2 regions of the Paenibacillus sp. FSL P2-0173 genome follow, and region 1 is predicted to be linked to the other one. Evidence: riboswitches for the same ligand, from Rfam matches in the RefSeq annotation. Region 1 holds a riboswitch; the other holds the start of a gene.
What was found. Region 1 has a riboswitch for thiamine pyrophosphate ahead of MKX30_RS22895 (ABC transporter substrate-binding protein). Riboswitches for the same ligand answer to the same signal wherever they lie in the genome.
Positions count from the first base shown of each region.

Region 1 (4,312 bases):
GACTTCCTTCGTACCGCCAACTTCATAACCCAGCAGCAGATAAGCATTCGGATTGTCCTTTAGCTCCTCTACTTTATGCGTTTTGCGATCTGTCGCCAGATGAATGTTCATTCCATCGTTAAAAAGGGCCATATAGCGTACTTTCGGTTTGCCACCCTCTACCGTACCTAACGAGCAAAATTTGTTGTTATCCAAAGCCTTCACAATGGCTTGTTCCAGTTGGTTGCGATCCAATGTTTCCGTTTTACCCACAGTACAACAACTCCTTTTCACGAATTAGAATTCTCTACGGCCACGCCATTGGGCACCAGCCCATCTGAACCTACTTGCGTAGCTGTTCTGAAAATAACATGACCGGATCGAATCGAATTGATTCATGCTCATTTTCAGATCAAAGCTCACAGTAAAAGTGTACCCTGTCGTTCGGCAAATGAACCGTCACCTCTCCCTTCATGCTGGACAGACCCGCATTCAAGGCATATAATCGTCGTAGTAAACCCGAATAAATGAACCCATTAAACCATACAATGCCAGGGGTGCTGGAATCGGCCGGCTGAGAGTGTGTCCCAAGACACTGACCCTTACAACCTGATCTGGGTAATGCCAGCGTAGGAATGCTTAAGCAAGATGTGCCTTTTTTACATAGGACCATCCCTTACTTTGGTATATACAAGCGCAAGCGTCCCCGGAAACTCGGGGCGCTTTTTTTGTTGAAGATTATGTTGTTGGAAAGATCGCATCCGGCAGATGTTATTTTTAGAAAATGGGGAACTTAAGCTGTCTGATTGGACGGATAACGGGTAATTAAAGGAGAGAACACAACGATGAAGCGCATGAAAATGTTAAGCCTGGGACTGATCAGTCTGTGGCTCATGGCCCTGACCCTGACCGCTTGCGGTGGAAGTCCCCCCACATCCCAAGAAGCGGCTCCCGCTACCGACACTCAAACGTCTACTCCGGCAAAGGGGCTCAAAGATGTTAAAGTCGTGCTCGACTGGACACCCAATACGAATCATACGGGACTCTATGTCGCTAAGGACAAAGGATTTTACGAAAAAGCGGGTTTGAATGTCCAAATTGTTCAACCTGGCTCAGGCGGAGCTGATCAAATGGTTGCTTCTAATGCTGCACCTTTTGGTATCAGCTACCAAGAAGGCGTCACACAGGCTCGTACGCAAGGCGTGCCGCTTGTATCCATCGCTGCGGTGATTCAGCATAATACCTCAGGCTTCGCAGCCCCGGTAGATCGTGGAATTAAGAGCCCGAAAGATTTTGAAGGTAAAAAATACGGCGGTTGGGGCTCTCCCGTAGAAGAAGCGGTCATGAAATCCATCATGGATTCAGACAAAGGCGATGTGAGCAAAGTGAAGATCATCAACATGGGCAATGCAGACTATTTTACAGCCGTGAAGCGGGATATCGACTTTGCCTGGATTTTCTACGCATGGACCGGAATCGAGGCCCAGCTTCGAGGTGAGCCATTGGATATGCTGTATGTAAAAGATTATTCCAAAAGCCTCGATTACTATACACCTGTAATTGTGAGCAACGAACAGACAATAAAAAATGATCCCGAGCTGGTCAAAGCGTTCATGGACGCTACCGCACAAGGCTATGAATACACTATCGCTCATCCGGAAGAAGCCGCAGACATCTTAAGCAAAGCTGTACCGGAGCTGGATAAAAAACTGGTACTTGCCAGCCAAAAATGGCTAAGCCCGCGTTATCAGGACGATGCCGCGCAATGGGGTGTGCAAAAACCGGAGGTATGGCAAAACTATTCGGACTGGATGTACGAACGCAAGCTGCTCAGCAAGCCTTTGGAAGTCGATAAAGCCTTCACAAACGGTTTCCTGCCCAAGCGTTGATCATTTGTTAAAACGCTAAATAAGACTGAACTAGAGAAGTGAACGAAGCGCCACTACGCAGTCGGATGGTGCTTCCCATCGCTGCTGTACCCAGATTTCTTTTATGAATATCCAGAGGTTGAAATCTGGGTACAAAGGCGAACGCTAACGCTTGTACAGCACCATTCCGCCCACTTCGTTCTCGTTCCACTTGGTTTATTCTTTAGTTTCTCATATTATCTAAGCGCTAAGTAGGTGCGCTTGTGTGTTAAAAATGCCACACAAACCAGCTTTAAAAATAGGGTGTTTTTAAGGCGGTTGGCAGCGTAGTGGTTCATTTGAATCTGGAGAAGCGCAGCGATCGTAAGATCAAATGAAACGCGAAGCGGTCTCCCCGCCTTAAACCACCATATTTTTTTAATAACACTCCAAATAAAGGACAGGTGAATTTGCATGGCTAACACACTGCTCAGTATTCAAGTAATCCCTAAAACTCCTAATAACGAGGACTCTTACCCGTATGTAGATAAGGCGATCGAGGTCATTCAGCGCTCCGGTGTCAAACATCAGGTGAATCCATTGGATACGACCATGGAGGGCGAGCTCGACGAGTTGCTGAAAGTGGTTAAAGAAATGCACGAGGCTTTGACGGAAGCGGGCAGTCCCAGCGTCATTTCACAGATCAAAATCGCACATAACCCACAAGGCATCAGCATGAACAAGCTGACCGAGAAATATCGCCCATGAATCCGAAAGGCAAGAACGCATCCTGGTGGAAAAGCGTATGGCCGCCCTTTGTGGCGGTCCTCTTCTTTTTAGCGGCCTGGCAGGGGGCGGTTTCCTATTTGCATGTTGAATCCTGGCTGCTGCCTGCTCCATCCCTCATCGTACAAGAGGGCATAGCCCAGACGGCGCTGCTTGGTGCCCATACATGGGCTACGATTCGTCTGACACTTGCGGGATTCGCGATAGGGACAGCAACGGGACTGTTGATCGCCATCGTTCTTCATACGATTCCTTTTCTCAAATCCGCCCTGTATCCGCTGCTTATCCTGAGCCAAAACATTCCAATCATCGCCCTGGGACCGCTGCTCATGGTGTGGTTTGGTTTTGGGGTGCTGCCCAAGCTGATGGTCATTACCCTAGTATGCTTTTTTCCTGTGGCTGTAGCGGCCATGGACGGGCTGACTCGAACAGACCGTACGATGATGAACTATATGCGGATGTCGGGTGCAAGCCGCATGGCTATTTTTATGAAGCTGGAGCTGCCACATTCCCTGCCGCAAGTCTTTTCTGGCGTTAAAATTGCTGCTACCTATAGTGTGATGGGTGCGATCATTGCGGAATGGATCGGAGCTAGTGAAGGAATTGGATATTATATGCTGCTGCAAAAATCAGCCTATCGCACGGACCTCATTTTTGCCGCCATCGGCATTATTGTTACACTCAGCTTACTCATGTTTGTGGTTATTTTACTACTGGAGAAATGGCTGGTTCGCTGGAAACCCGATCGAGAGTAGCTTCCTCCTTGAATTACATACAGCAAAGAAAGGACGTGGCGCGTATGAGTCTGCATCCGACTGACTTATCATCACACAACGTGGCTAATGAACAACGAACCGGGGAACAGCAGAGACGATCAACTGCTCCTCCTGCTTTGGAATTGGACGGGATCAGCCTCGCCTTCCGCGAAAAGCGAAGCCTACTGCCCGTACTGCAGGATGTATCCCTCACAGTCAAGCCAGGAGAATTCGTTTCCCTCATTGGTCCGTCAGGCAGCGGCAAAAGCACGCTGTTTCACATCATCGGCGGGCTACTCAAACCACAGCAGGGACGTATCCGTATGCACGGACGGGACATGACTGGTGAACGTGGGCATATCAGCTATATGCCGCAGCAGCCCGCCCTTTTCCCGTGGCGTACCACGCTGGACAACGTACTGCTTGGGCAGGAAAATGCTCCACGTAAAAATACAGCAGTACCCCCTCAGTACGCCAGTGAACGCGAGCGTCGCAAAGAAGCCTTGCAATGGCTCGAACAGGTTGGACTTGGTAAATTCGCCAAGGCGTATCCACATACGCTGTCTGGTGGAATGCAACAGCGCGCAGCCTTTCTTCGCGCACTGCTCAGCCCACAGGAATTAATGCTGCTGGATGAGCCGTTCAGCGCACTCGATGCGCTGACACGTGCAGACATGCAGCAATGGTTATTACGGATGTGGGAAAAGAACCGCCGTTCTGTGCTGTTTATTACCCACAGCATTGAAGAAGCGTTGCTGCTCTCCGACCGCATCTATGTGCTGTCGGCGCGACCTGCTTCAGTGGTGCATGTCGTAGATGTCCCTTTTCCCCGCCCGCGTAGGGAAGAAATCACCCTCGATCCACTCTTTATTGAATGGAAGCGGACCATGACCAGCTGGATGCGCGAGGAAAAACATAAACTGGACGGCGACATGGACAATGCTC
Region 1 covers NZ_JBBOYK010000004.1:672,241-676,552, forward strand. The annotation lists gene MKX30_RS22890 (pyridoxamine 5'-phosphate oxidase family protein) at 1-252, opposite strand, end outside; TPP riboswitch at 523-632, shown strand; gene MKX30_RS22895 (ABC transporter substrate-binding protein) at 825-1,868, shown strand; gene MKX30_RS22900 (hypothetical protein) at 1,876-2,058, opposite strand; gene MKX30_RS22905 (MTH1187 family thiamine-binding protein) at 2,301-2,594, shown strand; gene MKX30_RS22910 (ABC transporter permease) at 2,591-3,367, shown strand; gene MKX30_RS22915 (ABC transporter ATP-binding protein) at 3,412-4,312, shown strand, end outside.

Region 2 (4,312 bases), 380 kb from region 1:
GACTATTCTATATAATTTATGTAACCATGTTTCATAGTGTGAAACGAATATGGATACAAGAGGAGCGGTTCACGATGGAAGACCGTAAATTAACCGTTCGCGCTGTAGAGCGTGCACTTGATATACTGCTGTGTTTTACCGCAGATTCGGATCTTGGCCTGACGGAGATTGCCTCCAAAATTGGTCTACATAAAAGCACGGTTCATCGGCTGCTGACTACGTTGGAGGATCGGGGCTTTGTCGTTCGGAATGCCGAAACGGAAAAATATCGACTTGGCTTCCGCATTTGGGAGCTATCCACGCACTTGTCCCAAAGCGACGAGCCGGCGGTGTTGTTACAGCCTGCAATGGAAGGACTACGTGATCGTCTGGGCGAGACGGTCAGCTTGTACTTACGTGACGGCAGCATGCGTATTCGCATACAAGCCGTGCAGAGCAATCAGGCGATCCGCAGGGTTGCGCCTGTAGGTGCGCGTATGCCGCTGGCTGTAGGGGCCTCCAGCAAAGTGCTGGCAGCCTTTATGCCGCCGCAGGAGCTGGAAGCCCTGCTAAGCGGGGATGAATGGCCGTCCTCAGTAGACCCGGAGGTCTATAAAGCCCAGCTGCAGGACATTCGCGAGAAGGGCTATGCGACCAGCTATGAAGAACGGGAGCCAGGGGCTGCTGCTGTGGCTGCCCCAATTGTAAACCGGAAGGGACAGGTCACTGCGGCTTTATCTGTATCCGGTCCGGTCAGTCGGCTTGCACCCGAGACGCTACATGACTTTGCTCCGATTTTGATTGAAGCGGCGAAGGAAATGGGGCTTATGCTTCCGTAACAAGAATGAACACAGTTGAAGCAAGCAGAGTGATTTGATGGGGAGCGTCTCCTTGGTAAAGGGAACCTAGAAGGGTTGCCAAAGCCATAAATTTAAAGTAGTCTGGTAAGGATGGCGGGATATCTGTTATAGCCGCCTCATGTGAATAGAAGTATCACAGTTACTGGGGGAGCCTGTAATGCCGGGCTGAGATGGAATCGTGCAAGATTCCGGACCCTTTGCACCTGATCTGGATCATACCAGCGTAGGGAAGTAATCGGCCATTGAAATGTATACGCGGCTGCTGTCTACAGTGGCGCATTGGAATAGGATTATTCCACATGCGTACTGTCTGGATAGCTGCCTCGTTAGATTAGCCGGTTCCCTAGGGAACCGGCTTTTTTGCATAGATCAGCGCCACCCTGGGAATGGTTCCGGATCGGTGTGTCATTTCATCGAAACGGGAGGAATGGACAATGAAGCCGACAGAAGTAGAAGGAACAAAAGGAACAGAATTGAAATCAACAGAAGTAAGATTGGTAGGAACAAAAGAAGTTGAGGTAGAGAAGACAAACGGGGAGCAAGCCAGAGGGGTAACGCCCTTTCCAGGGAGCCGTAAGGTATATATTCAAGGCTCACGGCCGGACATTGCCGTGCCAGAGCGGGAAATTGCTCTTCATCCTACACATACGCCGCAGGGCACGGAGCATCATGAGCCATTGCGTGTGTACGATACGAGCGGTCCCATGACCGACGAAGCCTATCAGGTCGATATCCGTCAGGGCCTGCCTCCATTACGGCGAGCTTGGGCCCTGGAACGGGGCGATGTGGAGGCTTACGAGGGACGCGCCGTCAAACCGGAGGATAATGGACTGAAACCTGGCTCCAAACGGGAGACAGTTGAATTTCCCGGCGTGACCAACCGTCCGCTTCGTGCTTCGCAAGGTCGTACAGTGACGCAAATGCATTATGCGCGGCAAGGGATCATTACGCCCGAAATGGAATTTGCGGCGATCCGCGAAGGGGTGGAGCCTGAGTTTGTACGGCAGGAGTTGGCTGCTGGACGAGCCATTTTGCCTTCGAATATCAATCACCCGGAAAGTGAGCCAATGGTCATTGGGCGTCATTTTCACGTGAAGATCAATGCGAACATTGGTAATTCTGCGGTTACCTCCTCCATCGAGGAGGAAGTGGAAAAAATGACCTGGGCTGTGCGTTGGGGCTCGGATACAGTTATGGACCTGTCCACAGGCCGTAATATCCATACAACACGTGAATGGATCATTCGGAATTCTCCTGTACCGATTGGGACTGTACCGCTGTATCAGGCACTTGAAAAGGTGAACGGCGAAGCAGAAGCGCTGACGTGGGAGCTGTATCGCGATACGCTGATTGAGCAAGCGGAGCAGGGAGTGGACTATTTTACAATTCATGCGGGTGTATTGCTGCGGTATATACCGATGACGGCGAATAGAATGACGGGAATCGTATCCCGTGGTGGGTCGATCATGGCAGCCTGGTGCCTTGCGCACCATCAGGAGAATTTTTTGTATACGCATTTTGAAGAAATCTGCGAAATTATGAAAGCCTATGATGTGGCCTTTTCTCTCGGGGATGGTCTACGTCCGGGTAGCATCTATGATGCGAATGATGAAGCACAGTTTGCAGAGCTGGAAACGTTGGGCGAGCTAACGCAGATCGCCTGGAAGCATGATGTTCAGGTCATGATTGAAGGGCCAGGACATGTCCCTATGCATAAAATCAAAGAGAATGTGGATTTACAAATGGAGATTTGTAAGGAAGCTCCTTTCTATACCTTGGGGCCGCTCACGACGGATATTGCCCCCGGATATGATCATATTACCTCAGCCATCGGGGCGGCGATGATCGGTTGGTTTGGGACGTCCATGCTGTGTTATGTTACGCCTAAGGAGCATTTGGGTCTGCCGAATAAGGATGATGTCCGCGAGGGTGTCATTACCTACAAAATTGCGGCACATGCTGCCGATCTGGCGAAGGGTCATCCACGGGCACAGCAGCGGGATGATGCTTTGTCCAAGGCACGCTTTGAGTTCCGGTGGCGGGACCAGTTCAATCTGTCGCTTGATCCCGAGCGGGCCTTGTCCTACCATGATGAAACGCTACCGGCAGAGGGCGCCAAGGAAGCACATTTCTGCTCGATGTGTGGTCCCAAATTTTGTAGTATGCGCATTACGCAGGACATTCGCGCTTATGCAGCGGATAAGGGGCTGAACACTCAAGAAGCAGTAGCTGCCGGGATGCGTGAGAAGGCAGAGCAGTATCGGGATGGAGGTCAGTAAAACGAACGTGTGAGTTTAGGAAAAATGAATTAAAAAAGCCGTGGTTCTCTACAGTCGATGTAGGGAACTACGGCTTTTTAGCTTATGTAAAGCGGGATCTTGCAACCGGATAAACGGCGCCTTATTTTTTACCCATTTTTTCATTCAAAATGTCCTGAAAGCTGAGCTTCTTCTCCGAGCTATCTTCTTTCTTCTGCATACTCACCGCGTTGGCACGTTGGTATTGGTGGTGAAAGGGCATCAGGGTGTGGACGGTTAAGTTCATTGTATTCATGTAGGTCATTCCTCCAATTCCATATTGTCAAATTCAGATTGAGTTGCTTAGGACGTCTGTATAGGACTATTTGTATGTACTTGATGTCGTGATGCTATGTAGGTTGCTTGGTAATGTTTCAATCATTATACCCACATTTTTTCAAAGTAAAACGCTTTTGACATAAAACAGGAAGATGGTCATATGTGTCCAAAATGTCGATTAGGAGGATGGTCGTTTTAGAGGAAAATGTGCCTAGGTCTAAAACAAGGGCTAGAGGCCCGTTTTCTTAGTTTAGTAGTCGGGATTGTGTTATTTTGTCGAATAACCTTGTAAAAGGAGAATTTTGCGGAATCCAAGTCAGGATTGAGGCAGTCTGGTGGCGAATTAAAGTGTCAAAGTTGTATTGACTTTATGTTTGGTAGTAGATACCATGAACTGGTTGTCAGCGTATTTTGGCAACAAGAGTCAGCCAATCCATCTGGCGATTCATCCTTTGAAATGTTAGAGAAAGGATTAGAGCATATATGAAAAAAAGTATTGCAGATATCGCATTTATTATTCTGGGTGCGTTTTTTTTCGCGCTAGCTGTTAATCTGTTTGTGATCCCGAATGAGTTTGGTGAGGGGGGCGTTACAGGGGTTACGATCATTTTGTACTACCTGTTTCAGTGGTCTCCCTCGATCGTCAATCTGGTGATCAATGGCTTGCTGTTGATTGTCGGATATAAATTTTTGGACAAGAGAACGACCCTGTACACTATAATTGCGGTCGCTTTTAACTCGCTGTTTCTACATTTAACGGTCAACTGGCGGATTGATTCGCATGAGCCGACGATTAATGCTGTATTTGCCGGAGTTTTGGTGGGGGTCGGCATTGGCTTAATTGTACGTGTAGGTGGCACTACGGCGGGAACGGTCATTTTAGCCCGAATTGCCAAC
Region 2 covers NZ_JBBOYK010000004.1:287,700-292,011, reverse strand. The annotation lists gene MKX30_RS21240 (IclR family transcriptional regulator) at 75-818, shown strand; TPP riboswitch at 974-1,086, shown strand; gene thiC (phosphomethylpyrimidine synthase ThiC) at 1,274-3,118, shown strand; gene MKX30_RS21230 (hypothetical protein) at 3,240-3,392, opposite strand; gene MKX30_RS21225 (YitT family protein) at 3,899-4,312, shown strand, end outside.
Region 2: linked by a shared signal. The riboswitch ahead of thiC (phosphomethylpyrimidine synthase ThiC) and the one ahead of MKX30_RS22895 (ABC transporter substrate-binding protein) in region 1 are both predicted to bind thiamine pyrophosphate.